Regions from separate parts of the Kitasatospora sp. NPDC059146 genome, predicted to be linked through region 3. Evidence: riboswitches for the same ligand, from Rfam matches in the RefSeq annotation. Region 3 holds a riboswitch; each other region holds the start of a gene.
The links. A riboswitch is a leader RNA that binds a small molecule or an ion and turns the genes downstream of it on or off. The one in region 3 is predicted to bind cobalamin.
Positions count from the first base shown of each region.

Region 1: it holds a riboswitch for cobalamin, as region 3 does, so the genes downstream of both, ACFXPX_RS11835 (prenyltransferase/squalene oxidase repeat-containing protein) here and ACFXPX_RS20610 (CoA-acylating methylmalonate-semialdehyde dehydrogenase) in region 3, are expected to answer to the same signal.
Region 2: it holds a riboswitch for cobalamin, as region 3 does, so the genes downstream of both, ACFXPX_RS34065 (ABC transporter substrate-binding protein) here and ACFXPX_RS20610 (CoA-acylating methylmalonate-semialdehyde dehydrogenase) in region 3, are expected to answer to the same signal.
Region 4: it holds a riboswitch for cobalamin, as region 3 does, so the genes downstream of both, ACFXPX_RS22075 (ribonucleoside-diphosphate reductase subunit alpha) here and ACFXPX_RS20610 (CoA-acylating methylmalonate-semialdehyde dehydrogenase) in region 3, are expected to answer to the same signal.

Region 1 covers NZ_JBHZCY010000020.1:33,910-39,452, reverse strand. Annotated here, with positions in the region: gene ACFXPX_RS11850 (ABC transporter ATP-binding protein) at 1-215, opposite strand, end outside; gene ACFXPX_RS11845 (CbiQ family ECF transporter T component) at 212-1,462, opposite strand; gene ACFXPX_RS11840 (hypothetical protein) at 1,467-2,555, opposite strand; gene ACFXPX_RS11835 (prenyltransferase/squalene oxidase repeat-containing protein) at 2,552-4,108, opposite strand; cobalamin riboswitch at 4,217-4,361, opposite strand; gene ACFXPX_RS11830 (flagellar hook-length control protein FliK) at 4,510-5,007, opposite strand; gene ACFXPX_RS11825 (peptidase) at 5,037-5,543, opposite strand, start outside.
Region 2 covers NZ_JBHZCY010000115.1:1,051-6,593, reverse strand. Annotated here, with positions in the region: gene ACFXPX_RS34080 (asparagine synthase-related protein) at 1-521, opposite strand, end outside; gene ACFXPX_RS34075 (hypothetical protein) at 922-1,059, shown strand; gene ACFXPX_RS34070 (hypothetical protein) at 1,523-2,464, shown strand; cobalamin riboswitch at 2,570-2,776, shown strand; gene ACFXPX_RS34065 (ABC transporter substrate-binding protein) at 2,982-3,851, shown strand; gene ACFXPX_RS34060 (FecCD family ABC transporter permease) at 3,848-4,927, shown strand; gene ACFXPX_RS34055 (ABC transporter ATP-binding protein) at 4,924-5,543, shown strand, end outside.
Region 3 covers NZ_JBHZCY010000045.1:54,148-59,690, forward strand. Annotated here, with positions in the region: gene aceA (isocitrate lyase) at 1-48, opposite strand, end outside; gene ACFXPX_RS20600 (short-chain fatty acyl-CoA regulator family protein) at 408-1,799, shown strand; gene ACFXPX_RS20605 (hypothetical protein) at 1,946-2,167, shown strand; cobalamin riboswitch at 2,409-2,600, shown strand; gene ACFXPX_RS20610 (CoA-acylating methylmalonate-semialdehyde dehydrogenase) at 2,797-4,296, shown strand; gene ACFXPX_RS20615 (acyl-CoA dehydrogenase family protein) at 4,302-5,447, shown strand; gene ACFXPX_RS20620 (enoyl-CoA hydratase/isomerase family protein) at 5,447-5,543, shown strand, end outside.
Region 4 covers NZ_JBHZCY010000051.1:24,923-30,465, reverse strand. Annotated here, with positions in the region: gene ACFXPX_RS22075 (ribonucleoside-diphosphate reductase subunit alpha) at 1-2,388, opposite strand, end outside; cobalamin riboswitch at 2,582-2,714, opposite strand; gene ACFXPX_RS22070 (glycosyltransferase family 39 protein) at 2,787-4,499, opposite strand; gene ACFXPX_RS22065 (glycoside hydrolase family 26 protein) at 4,496-5,543, opposite strand, start outside.

The sequences.
Region 1 (5,543 bases), on a different contig from region 3:
GTGTCCCGGCCGTCCACGGTGACCCGGCCTCGCAGGGTGCCGCCGGTGAAGTGCGGCACGAGGCCGTTGACGGCGCCGAGCAGGGTGGACTTGCCCGCCCCGGTACGGCCGACCACCAGGCAGAGCTCGCCCTCCGGGATGTGCAGGTCGACGTCGCGCAGGACGGGCGTGCTCTCGCCGTCGTACACCACGCCGACCCGGTCGAATCGGATCACGTGCTCACCTCGGAGGTCGTGCGGTCGGTGGTGGTGGCGGCGGCGGTGGCGGTGGCGTCGTCGGGGTGCGCGGTCGGGCGCGGCCCCGGCACGGCGGTGGGTCCGGGCGTGCGGCCGGGCGGCGGCGAGACGATCCCGGCCGCGCCCGCCAGGAGCAGGGCGAGCACCGGGACGAGCGGCAGCGTCGGCCAGGTCAGCGGGTAGAGGGAGGGGTTGAGGTCGGTGGCGTCGTAGCCGACGGTGGCGGACAGCAGCACGGCGGCGGCCGCTCCGCAACCGGCCACGCCCCACTCCGCGGCCCGCCAGCGGTCCGGCCGGTAGGTGGTGCGCCGCACCCGGCGCCCGCCGAGCAGCAGACCCGCCACGCAGAGCACGGCACCCGCGAGGAAGGCGGGCAGGCCGAGCGCGGCCGGGGCCGTCCCGTCCAGCAGTCCGTACACCCCGGCGCACAGGCCGCACATGCCGAGCAGCATCAGCACCCCGGTGAGCCGGCGGGACCGGCGCGAGGCGGTGCCGGAACGCCCGTAGCCACGCGAGTCCATCGCGGCCGCGAGGCCCAGCGAACGCTCCAGCGCGTCCTCCAGGACCGGCACCACGATGCTGCGCAGGGCACGGACGCCCTTGCGCCGCCCCGCACGCAACCGCCGTGCCCGGGCGACCCGTTGGACGCTCTGCACCAGCTGGGGCGCGACACTGAGCGCCACCGTCACGGCGACGCCGAGCTCGTAGAGGGCACCGGGCAGGACGCGCAGGGCCCGCTTGGGGTTGGCGAGGGTGTTCGCGGCGCCGATGCAGCAGATCAGACAGGCCAGCCGCAGCCCGTCGAAGGCCGCGGAGAGCGTGGCCTCCAGCGAGACCGGGCCGCCGATCCGGATCCCCGCGTACCAGTCGGGGGTGGGGATGTGCGGCAGGGAGAAGAGCAGGTGGTCGTGCGGGGTGACACCGGTGGCGAAGACGCATCGGAAGACCACCCGGATCGCCACCACCGTCAGCGCCAGCCACAGGTAGTAGGTGAACCCGCGGGCCCACGGGGCCTCGCTGCGGCGGGCGGTGACCACGTAGCCGAGCACGGCGAGGACGAGCAGGAGCAGCAAGGGGTTGGTGGTGCGGCTGGCCGCGGTCGCCAGGGCGAGCGCCCAGGCCCACCAGGCCAGCGGGTGGAGGTTGCGCGGGGCGCGCCGGCCCCCGGCGCCCCGCCCGGGGCTGCGCTGCGGGGAGCCGAGGCCGCAGGTGTCTTGCGCGCTCACCGGATCACTCGGCCCGTCGGCGGCGACGGCGTGCGGCCACCACCGTGGCCACGCCCAGCGCCACGACGAGGACCGCCCCGAGCGCAGCGGGCACCATCGAACCGGAGTCGTGCGGGGCGTCGGCCACCGGGTTGGCGTCCACCACCCCGCCGGGCACGGCGGGCGCGGACGTCGCCCCGGCCGCGGCCACGGCCGTCTGCGGTGTCGGCCCGTCACTCGGGGTCTCGGTCGGCGGGGCGGTGGAGACTTCGGCCGGTACCGGCGTGGGATCGGGCGCTCCCGGCGGGGTGATGCCGTCCGCAGGAGTGGCCGCGGTACCCGTTCCCGGGGTCGCGGCGGGCGCCGGCGGACGGGTTCCGCCGGGCCGGGGTGCGGCCGGGGCCGGGGCACCCCCGGTCGAGCCGGAGCCGCCGCCACGCGTCGTACCGCTGCCGCCCGTCGTGCCCGATCCGCCCGTCGTACCGGAACCGCTCGCCGCTCCGCCGGAGCCGCCCGTCGTGCCCTGGCCCGGGTCGGCCGGCTGCCCGCCGGAACTGGGGTTGTGGGCCCGGACGCTGTCCGGCGAGAAGGTCGGACGCCCCTCGGTGCCCTCCACGTTGGTGCCGCCGTAGATCCACAGGTCGACGCTGCCGGGCTTCGGCTGGTAGAGCATCGCCCCGAGCTGGCTGTAGGACCACTCGTTCTGGCCCGGATCAGCGTGCCAGTACGACCAGTACGCGGTGGCCGGAGGTGTCAGGACGCACTTCTCCTGGTCCGGGGTCGGGAACTGCTTGCCGCCCTGGTAACCGCTGTAGCCGATCCGGCAGATGAAGGCCGGGCCGTCGTGGCCGGTGCCGGTGGTCTTCCAACCCCCTTGGTTCAGCAGGGTGTAGCCGGTGGTGGGCGTGGAGCCGCAGGAGCGCAGCAGCGGGCCGCCCCACTTGCTCAGGTCCACGGCGAGGACGACCCCGGAGGTCGGAGTGCACTGCTCCATCGGCAACGGCGCAGCGGCAGCCGGGACCACGCCCACGGCGAGGCCGCCGAATGCCAGCGCCGAGGTCAGTGCCGCCGCCCCGGACAGCCGGGCGAGCCGCTGCCCGAGTCCCCGGCTCACCGGTGACGCCCCGGGGCGGCCGTCCGGCGGCGACGGGCGACGATGACGGCAGCGGCACCGAGCGCGGTCAGCGCACCGGCGGCCGCCGTCAGCGCCAGTGCCTGGGTTCCGGTGCTCGCGAGGTGATCCGAACCGGTCTGCACCGGGACGCCTCCGGCCGCCTCGGCACCGCCATCCGTCGGGGCGTCGACGCCACCGGACGACGGCGCGCCGGTGGTCGGGCCGGGCCCGGTCGTGGTGGGCGAACCCGTCGGGGTCCCGGTGGACGTGGTCGTCGGGGTGGAGGTGCCGGTCGGGGTGGGCGTACCGGACGGAGTGGTGGAGGGAGTACCCGTCGGGGTGACCGTACTCGTCGGGGTCGGCGTGCCGGACGGCGTGGTGGACGGCGTCCCGGTCGGCGTCGGCGAGCCGCCGAGGTCGCGGGACAGCGTGCCGAAGGAGATGCCGGTGGCGCCGCCGAGCACCTGCGTGGACGCCCGGACGTCCGACCCCCGCTGCCCGGTGGAGGCGACGTTGAACCCGCCGTCACCATTCTGCTGCCCGGCGAGGAAGTCGAGCGCCTTGGCGATCTGTCCGCCGTAGGCGGCCTTGCGCAGCGTCATCCCCTGGACGGCCAGCGCGGCCGAGTTGGTGGAGTTGCCGGCCGCGCCGGGGAAGCCGCCGTCGGGCAACTGCCGTGCGGCGAGCCAGCCGAGGCCCTTCTCGACCGCCTGGGCGGCCTCGTCCCCGGGGACCAGGGCGAGGGCCATGACGGCCATGGCCGTGCTGTCCACATCCGCGTCACCGGCGGCCGGGATCAGGCTCGGCCAGGACCCGTCCGGGTGCTGGAGGCTCCTCAGGTAGCCGATCGCGGGAGCGGCACCGGTCGACTCTCCGGCCCGGAGCTGGGCCATGACGGCGAGCGCCTGGGAGAAGACCGAGGTGGCGTAGGTGTAGTTGCCCGGGGCGTCGCAGCCCGTGCTCGCGTCGGCCTTGGTGCACACCATCGCGGCGAGGGCGGCGATCAGGTCGTGGCCGCCGAAGTTCCGCGGGTTGCGGCCGACCGCCTCGGCGAGCAGCGCCTCCTTGCCGATGGACCCGCCGCCGGCGTACTCGGTGCCGATGGCGGTCCAGTCGTTGACGGTGCGCGCGCTCGCGTCCTTGCCCTGCTGGTCCAGGAAGTCGACGATCCTGCGCAGCGCGGCGTCGTCCGTACCGGTCGCGGCGAGGGCGTAGGCCCCGTCGATGGTCAGGCCGAAGTCGGCGAAGGCCGGGAACCCCTCGTAGTAGTGACCGTCCGTCAGGCGGGACGGGTCGGTGAGGTAGGCACTCCCCTTGGCGGCGTCCGGCTTCCTCCCGGCAGGCGGGGTCGGTGTGGCGGTGGGGCCGTCCGCGTCGTGCCGAGCGGTGGTGAGGTCGGCACCGGTCAGGGCCGGGATCGTCGGCCGGGCTGCCGCGCTCTCGGGGTGCCCCAGCAGGACCGTACCGCAGGCGGCGACCGCGACGGCACCGGCGACCACCAGCGAGGCGAGGTCCCGGTTTCTGTGACGTGTACGACTGCTGCTGACCCTCACGACGACTCCCTGGTCGGTCGACACGGGAGAAACGGCGCAGCCGACGGCCGCCCACGGGGAACACGGGACCGTCGAGACCACGTCGTAGTCCGCGACGACGCAAGTGCTGTGTGAACACACCCCCGGTCCAGGCATTCCGGCTCACCCACCCTCAGGTGGGTCCACGGTTGCGGGTCAGCGCCGGAGTTGGACCGGCTTCCCCTGAATGCCGAGGGCAAAAAATCGGTTCATCAGACCACGTTGACCGAAGCAGAGTCAATGAGGCGTCAGCGGTGGCCGAGCGGGAGGACCCGGGTGCGGCACCGGGGCTGACGCGCAGCGGTGGGGGGGTCACCGGTGCCCCGGCCCCTCCCGGGAGAGGAGCCGGGGCACCGGTCGGCGTCCGCGGTTCAGGACGCGGTTCAGGACGCGGTGATGCCCGGCTGGGCACCGGCGCCGAAGGACCAGCCCTCGACGTCGCCGGGTGCCGGGTTGTAGCTGCCCGCGCCCAGGTTGCTGTACGACCAGGGGCCGCCGTGCTGGGCGTGCCAGTACGACCAGTAGGCGCTGCCGGTCGGGTTGGTGCAGGTCGTCGGCAGGGCGTTGATCGTGCAGACGAAGCCCGGGAAGCGCGGGTGGAAGGAGTACGAGAAACCGGCCCCGGTCAGCGCGGCCAGGCCGCTGGCCGGGTCGCCGGGCGCACAGCCGGTCTGGACGCCGCCGCCGACGGCGGTGAAGTCGACCACGACGGTGACCCCGGTGGTGCCGGTGCAGGCGTCCGCCCGCGCCTGCGGGGCCTGGACGGCGGAGACGCCGAGCAGGCCGGCCGTGAGGGCCGCCGCAGCGGCGATCGACCCGAGCGTACGGCGGGCCGGGCGGGCACGGCGGGCCGGGCGGACCGCGGTGAAGGTGTCGGTCATCGGTGAAATCCTCCTGGAGTCAGGCTCGTTCAGCGCACGGCCGTGGGCGTGGCCGTGGCCGTGTCCGTAACCGTGGCCGGGCAGGCGAGGGTCGGGGCGCCGGGGCGTGCACCGGCGGCGGACAGCGTGGCCAGCGGGGTGCCCGCGAGGCCGAGGACGGCCTGTGCCGTGGCCCGGGCTCCGTTGCCCGCGTTGAAACCGCTCGCGTCGTAGGCGACGGCGCCGCGGACCGCCGGGTCCGCGGAGCAGTCCTGCTGGAACTTGACCAGCCGGCTCCAGCCCTTGAAGCCGGCGGCCAGGCGCCCGCCGGAGAACAGCGCCTGGGTGGCCAGGCCGGTGGTGTTGGCGTTGGAGGCGGTCGCCCCGGCGGCCGCGAACCCGCCGTCGCCGTTCTGGTGGGCGGTGAGCCAGCCGAGTCCCGTGTTCGCCTTGGCGGCGCGACCGGTGGCGGCGAGGGCCTGGACGGCGAGCGCGGTGGCGTCGGGGTCGCTGGTGCAGGCGGCCTGGCCGAAGGAGACCGGGAAGCCGCCGTCCGC
Region 2 (5,543 bases), on a different contig from region 3:
TGCCGGACGCCGCGCCACCAACTGCGTTCGCCCAGCGGGGCGAAGAGCATGCCGTACGTCACGCTCGCGGCGATCAGGTCCTCGTCCGGTTCGGCGCCGGTGAGCCCGGCGAGCACGTCGGCCCGGTCCGCGGCGATCGGCACGCCGTCCACGAGGGCGGTGTACACCGCCCTGGTGCCGGTGACGGTGCCCTGGAAGCGCACCCAGCCGTGGGCCGAGGCGATCACATGGGTGTTGCCGGGGAGGCTGCGGGCGAGCGCGTCCAGGTCGGACAGTTCGCGCACCGTGCGGGTGAGGGCGTCGAGGCGGTCCTGCCCGACCGGGCTCAGCCCGTGGACCGCGACCCGGACGGGGCCGGCCTCGGACACCACCAGGTCCTCCGGCGACCACGACCCGGCCAGCCAGGGCCGTCCGGACGCGTGGGCGACGGACCGTGGTGCCGTGTCGCCGAGTCGGCGATGGACCCGGGCGCCGTCCGGGGAGTCCGGAAGGACCACCAGGTGGTCGTTGAGCGACTGCACGAGCCCACCCCCAGGTGTCACGGCGGCGTGGGTGCCGCCGGTTCTCCGGAACCGTGCACCACCGGGGGAAGGCGACACAACCGGGCAAGGTCCACTTCCCCCATGGATCACGCCATTCACCCACCGAAAGAAGCAGGATGATTGTCGTTCCATCACATTCGAACGTCGTCAAGAAAGCGTTTGGCATGGACACTCCTGTTGCCACAGTTCACTTCTGTGTCCCAACTACTGTTCCGGCCGATCCGGCCGAAAGACGTTCCGTCCGCGATCCACCTGCGGAAACGTGAATTTCCCCGCCATTGGCCGGATCTGACGATGCGACTGGACACTCCCGGCGGCCAGCGGTCCCAATGGAGTCACGCCATCCACAGGCTTCGGCCTCGATGCAGAGGAGAGAACCATGGCCAAGAACATCCAGCTGCCCAAGCGCTACACCCCGCCCACGGCCGCCAAGGTCGGCGACTTCAGCAAGGACACGGACGGCACCATCTACACCAAGAAGGACGCCACGACCCTGGGTTTCAAGAAGCCGCGCTGACCTCGGCCTAGCTGACCCGGACTCGATCGCCACAGCCCGCCGGCCCCGCCGGCGGGCTGTTCCGCGTCCACGGACGCCGGTGTCCGCGGGCGTTCGCATCCCAACACACCGGGAATTGAACCACCGAAGGCCGTCCGCACGTTGGAATAGCGGAACTCCCGGTGAATCCCGGGGGAATGGCCGAAGTTCCCGACCGTAATCCGGTCCGGGAACTTCGACGTGTACCGACCTACGGTCGCACCGCCCCCACCGTCGCCGCCGGTCCCGCTCCTGCCCCCACCCCGCCCCTGGCGGCGCGACAAGGCCTTGGTATGAGCACGGCAAAGGGTTCCCCGCCCCGCGTCCACCATCTGGACGGACGGACGGCCGAGTTGATGTGGTGTCCGGGCTCAACCCGCGGGCCGGCCGGTCCGCAGGCCTGTACGGACGAACCTCCCACACCCTCACACCCGGGAGCAGACACATGCGCACCCCCCTCAAGGCCGCCGCCCACACCCTCACGGCGCTGGCCCTGGCCGCCTTCGGCACCACCGCCCTGGCCGCCGGCGCCGAGGCCCAACCCGCCCCGGCCGCCGCCCACTTCGGGGCCAAGCCGCTCCACCCCGGCACCACCGCCAAGAGCCCGACCGCGACGTCCGGCAACACCCTGTCGGTCCGCTCCGCCGCGACCCAGGGCGTGGTCTCCCCCACCCCCAAGGTGTACCTGGTGTTCTGGGGCTCGCAGTGGTCCTCCGACCCGGCCGGGGTCGCCCCCGACATGCAGAACATGTTCAAGGGCCTCTACGGCAGCCAGGACACCTGGGGCACCATCCTCAGCCAGTACTGCGAGGGCGTCGCCAGGGGCACCACCACCTGCGGCACCAAGGGCACCCACGTCCAGCACCCGGCCTCCTCCCCGCTGGCCGGCGTCTGGTTCGACAACGCCGCCGCCACCCCGGCCAACGCCACCGCCGCCCAGATCGCCGCCGAGGCGGGCAAGGCCGCCGCCCACTTCGGCAACACCACCCAGGCGCCCAACCTCAACGCCCAGTACGTGGTGGTCTCCCCCACCGGCACCCACCCGGACGGCTTCCCCAACTCCGGCTTCTGCGCCTGGCACGACAAGACCAGCAGCTCCTACGGCACCCTGGCCTACACCAACCTGCCGTACATCCCGGACAACGGGGCGGGCGCCTGCACCACCTTCACCGACGGGCGGCTGCTCTCCGGCATCGAGTCCACCGAGACCCACGAGTACGCGGAGACGGTCACCGACTTCTGGCCCAGCATCGGCTGGAACGGCGGCGGCGGTGAGATCGGCGACGAGTGCGAGAACCTCGACGCCTACGTCACCCTGAGCACCGGCACCTTCGACCTCCAGGGCCTGTGGTCCAACAGCACCAACAAGTGCGTGACGCACGGCTGACGACCGCCCGCTCCGAGGAACCCGGCCCGCCGCGCCCCCCGCGCGGCGGGCCGTCGCTGTCGGGCCGTCACCCTGAGCCGGACTCCGCCGCCCTGACCACGCCTGATACCGTGCGATCGCCGTGGTGTTCGGGAAACCGGTCTGAGTCCGGTGCGGCCCTCGCCACTGTTGCCGCGGAGTTCCGCGGCCCTCGCTGACCGGCTCGCCCAGCGGTCAGGGCCACTGGGCGGGCTCGAAGGAGCCGCCCGGGAAGGTCGGCCGCGGCACGTCGATGCGGAAGCCAGGAGACCGGCCACGGCACGACATGTTCCACGAGGGTTTTGGAGAACACGTGCCCAGCGGTCAGCCGCGTCCGTTCCGATCCATCTGCTCCGTACATCCCATACGTCCCACAAGTCCGATACGTGTCGGCCGGGCGGTCGCCGCCGTCCTGTTCCTCGGCACGCTCGGCGCCTGCACGGGCGCCCCCGCGCCCGCCGCGTCCGGCGGGACGTCCTCAGGTGCCGCGCCGGTCAGCGTGGAGAACTGCGGGACCACCGTGACGGTCGGCACGCCGCCCGAGCGGCTGGTGACGCTGAACGAGGGGGCCACCGAGGTGGCGCTGGCCCTCGGCCTGGAGTCCCGCATGGCCGGTACCGCCTACCTCGACGATGCCGTCCCGGAGAAGTGGAAGGCGGCCTACGACTCCGTCCCGGTGCTCTCCGCGAAGTACCCGACGAAGGAGAAGCTCCTCACCGCCCGCCCCGACTTCCTGTACGCCTCTTACGCCAGCGCGTTCACCGACAAGGTCGCGGGCACCCGGGAGGACCTGCGCGGCCAGGGCGTAGCGTCGTACCTGTCCCCGTTCGGCTGCTCGGACAAGAGCCAGGTGCCGCCGACGACGTGGCAGGCCGCGTGGGGCGAACTGCACGACGTCGCCCAGGTCTTCGGCGTACCGGAGCGGGCCGCCGCGATCCAGCACCAGCAGGAGCAGCAGCTCGCCGGGTTCACGGCGACGGCCGCGGGCAAGGACCTGAAGGTCCTGTGGTACGACTCGGACACCAAGTCGCCGTTCGTCGGCGCCGGCCACGGCGGCCCCCAGCTGGTGCTCGACGCCGTGGGCGCCCGCAACGTCTTCGCGGACCTGCCCGGCGGCTGGCAGAACGTGAGCTGGGAGAAGGTCGTCGCGGCCGACCCGGACGCCATCGTGCTCGCGGACGCCGGCTGGGACACCGCCCAGTCCAAGATCGACTACCTGGAGCACGACCCGGTGCTGAGCAAGCTCGGCGCCGTGCGGCGCAAGGCCTTCGTGGTGGTGCCGTTCTCGGAGTCGACTCCCGGCGTGCGGCTCGCCGACGGCGCCGCCCGGGTCTCGGCGGGGCTGAGCGCGCTGCGCCCGGCTTCATGACCACGGCACCCCACCCCGTCGCGCGGCCCGCCGGTCCGGGCCGCGCGACGGCGGCCCTGGCCGTCGGTGCGGCCCTGCTGCTGGCCACCGTGCTCCTCGGCCTGGCCGTCGGCTCGCACCACGAGCCGCTCCCGACCGTGATCGAGGTCGTGGCGCGCCGGCTCGGACTCGCCGACCCGCAGGTCACCCTGCTGGACGACCGGATCGTCTGGCAGCTGCGGCTGCCCCGGGTCCTGGGAGCGGCCGCCACCGGCGCCGGACTCGCGGTCTGCGGCGCGGTGCTGCAGACCCTGACCGGCAACGACCTGGCCGATCCCTTCCTGCTCGGGATCTCGGACGGAGCCGCCGCCGGCGCGGTGACCGTGATCGTCCTCGGCGTCGGCGTGACCGGCGCCGTGGGCACCGGCGCGGTGGCGACGGCGGCCTTCGCCGGCGCCCTGCTCGCCGCCGTCGTCGTCCTGGTGCTGGCCGGCGCGCGCACCCGGTCGCTGCCGACCGCCCGGACGGTGCTCGCCGGCATCGCGGTGGGCCAACTGTGCGGGGCGTACACCTCGTTCGTCGTGCTGGTCCTCGGGGACCGCGACGCGGCGCGCGGTGTCATGGAGTGGACGCTGGGCTCGGTCGCCGGCGTGCGGTGGCCCACCGCCGTCTTCCTGACCGCGGTCGCCCTGATCGGCGTCACGGTGCTGGCCTCCTCGGCCCGCGACCTGGACGCCTTCGCCTTCGGCGAGACCTCCGCCCGCTCCCTCGGCGTCCACGTCGAGCGCACCCGGTGGGTCCTCATCGCCACCGCCGCGCTGGTGACGGCCTGCCTGGTCGCCAACACCGGGGTCATCGGGTTCCTCGGCCTGGTCGTCCCGCACGTGGTCCGCCTCGTCTGCGGCCCGCGCCACGCCCTCCTGCTGCCCGTATCGGCACTGGTGGGCGCGTCCCTCCTGGTGGGCAGCGACGTCCTGGCCCGCTCGGTCCTCCCCGACCGGGAGATCCCGGTCGGCGTCGTCACGGCCGGGCTCGGAGCGCCCTTCTTCGCCTGGCTGCTGTGGCGCCAGGGCCGGGCCGACGGGGGCACACTGTGACCGCGCCGCCCGCCGCCGAGCTGCGCGCGGAGGGACTCGGCGTGCGCGCCGGCGGCGCGACCCTGCTGGACGCGGTCTCGCTCGCGTTCGCCCCCGGCCGGGTCACCGGCCTGCTCGGACCCAACGGCGCCGGGAAGACCACCCTGCTGCGCGCGGTCGCCGGACTCACCCGGCCGTCCGCGGGGCGCGTCCTCCTGGACGGGGCGGATCTCCACACGCTCACGGCCCGCCGCCGGGCCCAGCGGGTGGCCTTCATGGAACAGCAGGCGGACACCCGGCTGGCCCTGCCGGTCCGCCAGGTCATCGAGCTCGGGCGCACGCCCCACCGGGGCCGCTGGCCCGTGCCGGGGAACTCCGCCGCCGACGCCCACGAGCGGACCGTGGTCGCCGAGGCCGTCGCCGCGGCCGACGTCGGCCACCTGCTCGACCGGGCCTGGCCGACGCTGTCCGGCGGCGAACGGCAACGGGTCCAGCTCGCGCGGGCCCTGGCGCAGGAGCCCGGCGTGCTCCTGCTCGACGAGCCCACCAACCACCTCGACCTGCGCCACCAACTCGGCTTCCTCGCCGCCGTACGCGGACTGGGCATCACCACGGTGGCCGCACTGCACGACCTCGA
Region 3 (5,543 bases):
CAGCTCCGCCGCCTGCTGCTCCTGCTGCTGCCGAACCGACTGGGTCATGGTGATCGACTCCCGGGGATGCTCTGCGAAGGACGTTGCGAAGGATGTGAGCGACCTCTCACGAGGTGGCGAGAGGGCGGCCGGGTGGCGCCGGGCAGCGGTGGAACACCGCGGGACGTGGTCACCCGGACGACAGGTCAGGGCAGTTGACCTGCCCGTTCGCCACCGTTCTGGGCGCCTCCCGGCCGCAGCACCGACTCTGGCAGCCGACGCGGCCGCCGTCACCGGTGGAGCCGTGCCAAGTTCCGCGAAGCCCGCCCGGCGAATCCGCGAAGCTTGCGAAGGCCTGCCCGGAGGCGTTGCGGCTAGGCTGCGCCGCACCGGCCCGACCCGACGGCCGGACACGGAGGTGCGGGACGATGGGGAAGGCCTTCGCCGGGGCCAGGCTGCGCCGGCTCCGGGAGGAACGCGGACTGAGCCAGGCCGCCACGGCGCGGATGATCGACCTCTCGCCCAGCTACCTCAACCAGCTGGAGCACGACGCCCGCCCGCTGACCGTCCCCGTCCTGCTGCGGCTCACCGAGGCGTTCGGCGTGGAGGCCGGGTACTTCGCCCCGCCGGACAGCGCCCGGCTCGCCGCCGAACTGCGCGACGGCCTCGGCGAGGAGCTCGCGTCCGGCCGGATCACCCCCGGTGACCTCGACGAGGTCGCCACCCGACTGCCCGCCGTGGCACGGCTGTTGACCGACCTCGGGCGCGGCCGTCGCACCCTGGCCGAGCAGCTCGCCGTCCTCGCGGGGGACCGGGGCCCGGCCGCCGACACCCGGACCCCGCACGAGGAGGTCCGCGAGTTCTTCTACCGCCGGCAGAACTACGTCCATGAACTCGACACCGCCGCCGAGGAGTTGGCGGGCGAGATCCGGCTGCGGCGCGGCGGGGTGCGGGCGGTGCTGGCCGAACGGCTGGCCGACGTGCACGGCGTACGGCTCGCCTCCGGCGGGGAGCAGCTGCACCGGTACGAGCCGCGGACCCGGACGCTGCGGCTGTCGGACCGGCTGCGCCCCGGCCAGCAGGCCTTCCGGCTGGCCACCCAGCTCGGCTACCTGGAACACGACGCGCTGCTCTCCGAACTCGCCGCCCAGGACAGCCCCGAAGGCTCGGCCGCGCACTCGCTCACCCGGATCGGCCTGGCCAACTACTTCGCCGCCGCCCTCGTCCTGCCCTACGCCGCCTTCCACGCCGAGGCCGAGTCCGCCCGCTACGACATCGAGCACCTCGCCGACCACTTCGGCGTCGGCTACGAGACGGTCTGCCACCGCCTCAGCACCCTCCAGCGCCCCGGCCTGCGCGGGGTGCCGTTCTCCTTCGTCCGGGTCGACCGGGCCGGGAACGTCTCCAAGCGGCAGTCCGCCACGCCCTTCCACTTCTCCCGCACCGGCGGCACCTGCCCGCTGTGGAACGTCTACGACGCCTTCGCCGCCCCGGGCCGGGTCCACGTCCAGGTCGCCGCCATGCCGGACGGGCGCCGCTACCTGTGGACGGCCCGCGCCGTCACCCGCTCGCCCGGCGGCTGGGGCCGACCCGGCAAGACCTTCGCCATCGGCCTCGGCTGCGAACTCCGCCACGCGTCCCGCCTCGTCTACTCCGCAGGCCTCGACCTGACCGACGAGGCCGCCGCCACCCCGATCGGCCTGGGCTGCAAGGTCTGCGAACGCCCGGCCTGCGCCCAGCGCTCGGCCCCGGCGATCGGCCGCCCGCTGGCCGTCGACGAGCACACCAGCACCTTCGTCCCGTACCCGGCGTCCTCCTGAGCGGTGCCGCACGGGGCGAGGCAGCCCCCGGAGGGCCGTCGGACGAGTACAACCACCCTTCCTGCCATCGGGTTTGGTGACATTGGGCGGCGGGCATCGCCAGCCCGGAAGCCCCGTGCACCACGGGCGGAAGTGAGGTGGGACGGATGGCCGGCGACGAGACGCCACAGCCCTTCGCGACGTTCTGCGGCAACTGCAACTGCGGTTGCCCCCAGGTGTTCCTGGACCGGGAGGCCCCGGTGGACCGGCGGGTGAGGATCACCGACGACTTCGGTCAGCAGATCCGGATGAGCGAGGACCAGTTCCGCGACCTGGTGCGCCAGGCCAAGGAGGGACTGCTGGACCTCTCGGCGGCTTCGGCCGGCTGAACGCGATCGAACGGCGCCCGGGGGCGGCGGTCCGATGACCCGCCGCCGGTCCGGCGAAAGGCCGTGGTCGCGGCCCGGGACTCGCCGATCGGTGTCGGGGACACGGACACCTCGCTCTACAGGAACGCGTGGTCGACCTCGCGCTCTGGCTCGACCACCACCGGCCCGTCCTGGCCCTGTGACCCGTCGTGGCCCTGTGACCGCTCGGGCCCGCGTCGCGCGGCGGTGGGTCTGGACTTACTAGGACGTCCAACTATATGGTCGACGGCAGGTCCGCGGTGTCAGGGAAGCCGGTGTGAGTCCGGCACGGTCCCGCCACTGTGACCGGGGAGTTCGTCCTCGCAGATGACGGCCACTGGCAGCCAGCCGGGAAGGCCAGGGGGCGGGCGTGGATCCGGGAGTCAGGATACCGGCCGCGGATGATCCGTGTTTTCCACGAGGATGGAGACGACACGCATGACTCCGGGCCGCTGTTCCCGCTCCGCTGCCGTGCTGCCGACCGTCGGGGCCCATCGCCCCTGACGGTTCGTCACTTTACGCCTGCCGCGACGGCGTACGACCGTACGTCCGCTGCCGCGGCGTGCTCTCTCCATTCCTCCTCTCCCCACCCGTGACGAGAGAAGGAACCGATGGTCCGCGAACTGACCCACTTCATCGGCGGCAAGCGCGTCGCCGGGACGTCCGGCCGCTACGGCGACGTCTTCGACCCCAACACCGGCCGGGTGCAGGCCCGGGTGCCGCTGGCCGACCGGGCCGAGGTCGAGGCGGTGATCGCCGACGCCGCCCAGGCCCAGCCCGCGTGGGCGGCCTGGAACCCGCAGCGGCGGGCGCGGGTGCTGCTGCGCTTCCTGCAACTGGTCGAGCAGGAGAAGGAGGAGCTGGCCCGGCTGCTCTCCGCCGAGCACGGCAAGACCGTGGCCGACGCCCACGGCGACCTCCAACGCGGCCTGGAGGTGGTGGAGTTCGCCGCCGGGATCCCGCACCTGTTGAAGGGCGAGTTCACCGACAACGCCGGCACCGGCATCGACGTCTACTCGATGCGCCAGCCGCTCGGCGTGGTCGCCGGCATCACGCCGTTCAACTTTCCGGCGATGATCCCGCTGTGGAAGGCCGCACCCGCGCTGGCCTGCGGCAACTCCTTCGTTCTCAAGCCCTCCGAGCGGGACCCGTCGGTGCCGCTTCGGCTCGCCGAGCTGTTCCTGGAGGCCGGGCTGCCGCCGGGCGTGCTCAACGTGGTCAACGGCGGCAAGGAGGCGGTGGACACCCTGCTGGAGGACGAGCGGGTGCAGGCCGTCGGCTTCGTCGGATCCACCCCGATCGCCCGGTACGTCTACGCGACGGCCGCCGCCCACGGGAAGCGGGCGCAGTGCTTCGGCGGCGCGAAGAACCACATGATCGTGATGCCGGACGCCGACCTCGACCAGGCCGCCGACGCGCTGATCGGCGCCGGCTACGGCTCGGCGGGGGAGCGCTGCATGGCGATCTCGGTGGCCGTCCCGGTGGGGGAGGAGACCGCGGACGCGCTGGTGGCCAAGCTGGTCGAGCGGATCGCCGCGCTCAAGGTCGGCCGCTCGGACGACCCGGCTGCCGACTTCGGCCCGCTGGTCGGCGCCGACGCGCTGGAGCGGGTCCGCGGGTACCTCGACCTCGGAGTCCGGGAGGGCGCCGAACTCGTCGTCGACGGGCGGGACTTCCGCCTTGAGGGCCACGAGGGCGGCTACTTCCTCGGCGCCTCGCTGTTCGACCGGGTGACCCCGGACATGCGGATCCACCGCGAGGAGATCTTCGGCCCGGTGCTCACCGTGGTCCGCGCCGCCGACTACGAGGAGGCGCTGCGGCTGCCCAGCGAGCACGAGTTCGGCAACGGCGTGGCCATCTACACCCGGGACGGCGACACCGCCCGGGACTTCGCCCGCCGGGTGGACACCGGCATGGTCGGCGTCAACGTGCCGATCCCGGTGCCGATCGCCTACCACACCTTCGGCGGCTGGAAGCGCTCCGCCTTCGGCGACCTCAACCAGCACGGTCCGGACTCGATCCGCTTCTACACCCGCACCCGCACCGTCACCTCGCGCTGGCCCTCCGGGGTCAAGGAGGGCGCGAGCTTCACCATGCCGACGATGGGGTGAACGCCGTGCACACCAGTGAACTGACGGAGGACCAGGCCGCGATCGCCGAGGCCGTCGGAGCCTTCGCCGCCGAGTACCTGGCCCCGCACGCGGTCGAGTGGGACCAGGCCAAGCACTTCCCGGTGGACGTGCTGCGCAAGGCCGCCGACCTCGGCCTCGCCGGGGTCTACGTCCGGGAGGACGTCGGCGGCTCCCAACTCTCCCGGCTGGACGGCGTGGTGGCCTTCGAGGCACTGGCGGGCGGCTGCCCGTCCGTCGCCGCCTACCTGTCCATCCACAACATGGTCGGCTGGATGGTCGACCGCTACGGCAGCGAGGACCAGCGCCACCGCTGGCTGCCCGCACTCTGCACCGCCGAGGACCTGGGCAGCTACTGCCTCACCGAACCCGGCGCCGGCTCCGACGCCGCCGCGCTCGCCACCCGGGCGGTGCGCGACGGCGACCACTGGGTGCTGGACGGCGTCAAGCAGTTCATCTCCGGCGCGGGCGCGGCCCGGGTGTACGTGGTGATGGCGCGCACCGGCGGCCCGGGCGCCGCCGGGGTGTCCGCCTTCGTGGTGGAGCGGGACGACCCGGGGCTCTCCTTCGGCCCCGACGAGCGGAAGATGGGCTGGAACGCCCAGCCCACCCGCCAGGTCGTCCTGGACGGCGTCCGGCTGCCCGCCGACCGCCTGCTCGGCGGCGAGGGGGAGGGCTTCCGGATCGCCATGGCCGGCCTGAACGGGGGCCGGCTCGGCATCGCCGCCTGCTCGCTCGGCGGCGCCCAGAGCGCCCTGGAACGCACCACCGCCCACCTCGCCGACCGGGAGGCCTTCGGCGCTCGGCTGCTGCACGCCCAGGCGCTGCAGTTCCGGCTCGCCGACATGGCCACCGAGCTGGAGGCCGCCCGGGCGCTGCTCTGGCGGGCCGCCGCGGCCCTGGACCGGGGCGACCGGCGGGCACCGCAGCTGTGCGCGATGGCCAAGCGGCACGCCACCGACACCGGCTTCGAGGTGGCCAACCAGGCGCTCCAACTCCACGGCGGCTACGGCTACCTGGCCGAGTACGGCATCGAGAAGATCGTCCGCGACCTGCGGGTGCACCAGATCCTGGAAGGGACCAACGAGATCATGCGCGTCATCGTCGCCCGCGGCCTGATCGGAGCCGCCTGATGAGTGCCGAGGAGGTCCTGGTCCACCGCGAGGGCCGGGCCGGGCTGATCGTCCTCAACCGCCCCAAGGCGCTCAACGCCCTCACCCACGGCATGG
Region 4 (5,543 bases), on a different contig from region 3:
GGGGTTCTCCAGGGAGCAGGCCAGTGCGGCCTCTTCCTCGGGGGTGAGGGTCGGGGTGTTCACCGGCACCGGCGTACCAGCGGCGGTGCGGGCGGCACCCGAGGCGGCCTGGGCGATCCGGGTCGCGGGGCGCGAGCGCAGGTAGTAGGTGGTCTTGAGACCGACCTTCCACGCGTAGGCGTACATCGAGCTGAGCTTGCCGATGGTCGGCGCCGCCATGAAGAGGTTCAGCGACTGGCTCTGGTCCAGGTACGGCATGCGGGCCGCGGCCAGGTCGATCAGGGCGCGCTGCGGCAGCTCCCACGCGGTGCGGTACAGCGACCGGACCTGCTCCGGCAGCCAACCGAGCTCCTGGACGGAGCCGTTGGCGTCGCGCAGGGCGTCGCGGGTCTGCTGGTCCCAGACGCCGAGCTCCTTGAGCTCGCGCACCAGGTACGGGTTGACCTGGAGGAACTCGCCCGAGAGCGTCTCGCGCTTGAACAGGTTGGACACCTGCGGCTCGATGCACTCGTAGACGCCGGCGATGGAGGCGATGGTCGCGGTCGGGGCGATCGCGAGCAGCAGCGAGTTGCGCAGGCCGGTCTCGGCGATGCGGGCGCGCAGCGCCGTCCAGCGGTCGGTCCACTCCGGGGCGGCGCTCGGGAAGTGGTCGATGTGCAGCTCGCCGCGGGCGGCGCGGGTTTCGCCGTAGGCCTCGTGGCGGCCGAGCTGCTCGGCCAGGTCGGCGGAGCGCTCGTAGGCGGTGAGCATGATGCGCTCGGCGATCAGCGTGGACAGCCGGGCGGCCTCGGCGGAGTCGAAGTCGATCCGCAGCTTGAAGAAGACGTCCTGGAGGCCCATCACGCCGAGGCCGACCGGCCGCCAGCGGGAGTTGGAGGTGCCGGCCTCGGTGGTCGGGTAGAAGTTGATGTCCACCACGCGGTCGAGGAAGGTCACGGCGGTGCGGACGGTGGCGTCGAGGCGCTCCCAGTCCATGGCGCCGAGCAGGTCCTCGACGGACGCGCCCTCGGCCACGTGCGCGCCGAGGTTGACCGAGCCCAGGTTGCAGACGGCGGTCTCGGAGTCGTCCGTGACCTCCAGGATCTCGGTGCACAGGTTGGAGGAGTGCACCGTGCGGCCGGGCAGCGCGGTCTGGTTGGCGGCGCGGTTGGAGGCGTCCTTGAAGGTCATCCAGCCGTTGCCGGTCTGCGCGAGGGTGCGCATCATGCGGGCGTAGAGGGTCTGCGCCGGGATGGTGCGGACGGCCTTGCCGGCCAGCTCGGCCTTGAGGTAGGCCTCGTCGAAGTCGGCGCCCCACAGGTCGACCAGCTCGGGGACGTCGGCGGGGGAGAACAGCGACCAGTCGGCGTTGGCGTTCACGCGGCGCATGAACTCGTCCGGGATCCAGTGGGCCAGGTTGAGGTTGTGCGTGCGGCGCGCCTCCTCACCGGTGTTGTCGCGGAGCTCCAGGAATTCCTCGATGTCGGCGTGCCAGGTCTCCAGGTAGACGCAGGCCGCGCCCTTGCGGCGGCCGCCCTGGTTGACGGCGGCGACCGAGGAGTCGAGGGTGCGCAGGAACGGGACGATGCCGTTGGACTTGCCGTTGGTGCCGCGGATCAGGCTGCCGCGCGAGCGGATGCGCGAGTAGGACAGGCCGATGCCGCCGGCGTGCTTGGAGAGGCGGGCGATCTGCGCGTAGCGGTTGTAGATCGAGTCCAGGTTGTCCAGCGGCGAGTCCAGCAGGTAGCAGCTGGACATCTGCGGGTGCCGGGTGCCGGAGTTGAAGAGCGTCGGCGAGGAGGTCAGGTACTCCAGGCGGCTCATCAGGCCGTACAGCTCGGACACCTCGCGCACCGACTGCTCGGAGTCGCCGACCGCCAGGCCGCAGGCGACGCGGAGCAGGAAGTGCTGCGGGGTCTCGATCACCTTGCGGGTGATCGGGTGGCGCAGCAGGTAGCGGGACTGGACGGTGCGCAGGCCGAAGTACTCGAAGCGGTCGTCGCCCTTGGTGTCGACGAGCGCGTTCAGGGCGTCGGCGTGCTTGGCGACGAAGGCCGCGGTGGTGTCGCCGATCAGGCCCTCGGCGTGGCCGACGGCGATCGAGGCGGAGAAGGAGGTCGAGCCCTGGCTGTTCGCCTCGTCGACGATCTCCAGGGCGAGCAGGCGGGCGGCCAGCTTCGAGTACTGGGGGTCCTCGGCGATCATCGACGCGGCGGCGTCCACGGCCAGACCGCGCAGCTCGGCGAAGTCCGAGCCGGCGTGGCGGCCGCGCAGCGCGGCGGCGGCGACATGGCCGGGGTCGACCTCGGTGAGGTCGGCGCTGCGGTCGGTGAGCAGCCGCAGGAGAGCACCGCCGGGGTCGGAGACCGTCGGGTCGGTGAAGGCGGTACCGGAGCCCTGGGCGGGCAGGGTGACTGAGGCAGCGGTGGTCAAGGCGCTCTCTCCTGGCGGCGATCGTGCGGCGGTGATCGGGGTCACCCGGGCCGATCTGGGCAGGGGAGCACGGCGCGAACGCAAAAAGCGTCGCGCGAGGTGTCTCCCCGGCCCGCCCGCGAGGCCCGGAGGGGTGGTGCTGGTGCTTGGCGCGGCCTCTGCGGGAGGGCCGTGGCGCACGCTGTTCGGCAGGTACTCGGACTCGCGGTACGGCTGCTGGAGCCGCCCGCACACCGCTGCGGGGCAGTCCCGGATTCCCACCGGGTTCCCCTGCATCGACAGCAGAAGCGAGCATACATGTAGTGCCGACTAGCTGCGGCGGCACCACATGTTGTGCCTGTCGTGTCGCGGATGCCGACGGGCTCGCCGGCCTGTCAGTGCCGCAGATAGACCTTGTACGTGCTCGAATCGCCCGTCGGCGAGGTGAACTGAGCGATCAGCCGGTAGCGCCCGCCGGTGTTCAGCGCGGCGCTCAGCGCCCGGTCGGTGGCCGCCGGCGCGGTGCTGTCGAGGACGACCATGGTGAACCAGCCGTCCCGGATCGCCGCCGTGCTGCCGTCCACGCCGTGGTGCTGCACGCCGGCGCTGTCGCGGTAGTCCGTTCCGGCCCGGGCGGAGATCCACTGCTCGGGTCTGCTGACGGCGCCCAGGTAGTACTCGGCGAGCCCGTCGACCTCGGTGAGGTAGTGGCCCTCCGGGACGGCGTGCGCCCGCAGGACGGCCAGCAGGCGGCCGGAGTCGGGCCCGTTCTGGTAGCGCAGCGCGGACTGCTCCATGCCGAGGGCCAGCAGCGCGACCCAGACCAGGATGCCCAACTGGGGGTGGCGGAAGTGGGCCCCGACCAGCCGGGTGAGGCCGAGCCCAGCGATCGGGGTGGCGAGCAGCATGCCGTAGTCGAGGTGGCGGAACAGGGCCCCGGAGGTGCCGGCCCACAGGTGAACGGCGGGGACCAGCAGCGCGGTGGCGGTCAGCACGACCCCGAGCAGAGCCCGCTGGGCGCGGGTGGGGGCGATCCGGTCGCTCCCCGGCGACTCGTGCTCGGCCAGCTGCTCGCGCCGCGCGTACGAGACCGTGCCGGCTACCGCGAGGAGGGTGAACAGGCCGGCCCACTGGAGGGTGCCGAGCAGGACGGAGCCGGCTGAGCCGGGGGCGTTGCCGTGCGTGGGGGACCAGCCGACGACCTTCCCCAGCAGGCCGTACGGCAGCAGCAGGACCAGCGTTCCGACAGCCAGCAGCAGGGCGCGCAGGGCGGCGGGGCCGGGTCGGCGGTGCGGCCTGGCGGTGGCAAGGGCCAGGGCCACCAGGGCGGGGACGGCCAGGACCGCCGAGTAGGCGACGGCACAGGCCAGGGCGGTGGCCGCGGCGGCGGTCAGCACCAGGGCCGGGGCACGCCGGGCGGTGAACACCGTCAGCCAGGCCGCGAGGGCGACCAGGAGGACGGCGAGGGACTCGGGGGCGCCGTAGAAGCCGACCACGACGGTGGACTGCAGGACGGCGTAGGCGGCTATGCCGCAGATCGCGACGCGTTCGTTGAACAGCCGCCGGGTCAGCGAGTACAGCAGCACCGTGGTGAGCAGGCCGAAGCCGAGGCTGAGCAGCCGGGTGCCCCAGATGCCGTCCGCGTTCGCGGCGGCGCCGGCCAGCGGTGGGTAGAGCCACGGCGAGCCGGGGACGCGGTCGAGCAGGTCGGTGGTGACCGGGGCGCCGTGCAGCAGGTGGGCGAGCTGCTGGCGGCCGGCCACCATGGCGGCGGCCTCGTCGGGGTGCGCGGCGGCGAGCAGGCGCAGCGAGAGCGCGGCCTGGACGGCCAGGACGGCGCCGAGCAGCCCGCGGGCGATCCAGCGGCGCCGGGGGCTGGAGGCGGGGTCCCAGCCGATCGCCGGGACCTGGGGGATGGTGTACGGGGCCAGTTCGATGCCGTCGGGGTTGTCGACGGTCACCGCACTGGCCGCGGGCATCGCATGGGCCACGGGCACGGCGCCGGCCCCGGCCTCGGCCCCGCCCGCCGGGCGGGGTGCGGGTACGTCCGCGGCCGGCTTCCCGGCGCCGCCGGGCAGGGTCGGGAAGGATTCGGGGTCTGCGCTCATCGTGGGTTCCGGATGTCGAAGCCGTAGCGGGGGTCGGACGCGCGCTTCTTGAAGGTGGCCAGGGTGTCCGGGACGGATTCGACCCGCCAGTCGGCCCGCTTGACCATGTTGAACCAGATGAAGCCGACGATGTCGTCGTGCGCCTCCAGCCCGGAGAACAGCTGGTCGGTGTCCGCGCGTTGGTGCTTGCCCTGCTCGACCGCGGTCTCGCTGATGAAGAAGGGCTTCTTGCAGAAGGCGCGGATCTCGGCCATCGTCGGCCCGTACAGCTCGTCGAAGGCGTCGGGGTCGGTGCGGGTGAAGTAGCCGGTCATGCCGGCCCAGTCGACGTAGCTGTCGCCGGGGTAGTACGGCGCGAGTCGGGTGTTGGGCGCGGGGAGGGTGATGTTGGGGCTCCAGACCCAGATCACGTTGGTCGCGCCGGCGTTGTCGAAGATGTCGTGGACGTGCCGCCAGGCCGCGACGAAGTCCTGGGGGCCGGCCGACTGGCGGCCCCACGGGTACCAGTTGCCGTTCATCTCGTGCGCGATGCTGATGGCGATCGGCAGGTTGAGCTTGGCGACGGACTTGGCCACGCCCCGGACGTAGTCGTCGGTGTCGCCGGCCGCGATCGAGGCGAGCGAGTGGTCGTACGGCTCCCAGGCCATGAAGGGCAGCGCGCCGGCCTGGTAGATCCGGCGTACGCCGGCGGTGTCGAAGCCGCCCCGCCAGTGGGCGTAATAGGCCAGGACGTTGGGCTGCTTGCCGATCGCGGCGCTGTAGCCGGGCAGCGCGTCCATCGAGGCGGGGACGTCCGGCAGGGCGACGCCGAGGTACTTGTGGGTGGGCTTGAGCAGCGGGGTGACGTCGTACGGGACGTCGGTGGGCAGCGCCTTGGGGGCGGGGGCGGCGGTGCCCGGACTGGGGCCGGTGGCGCTCGGCGCGGGCGGGGCGAGGCCCTCCTGGAGTGCGAAGCCGGGGTCCTCGGGGCCGCAGGCGGTGACCAGCAGCAGGGTGGCGGTCAGCAGCGGGAGCGCCAGCCGGCGGCGGAGCGGACCGGTCCGT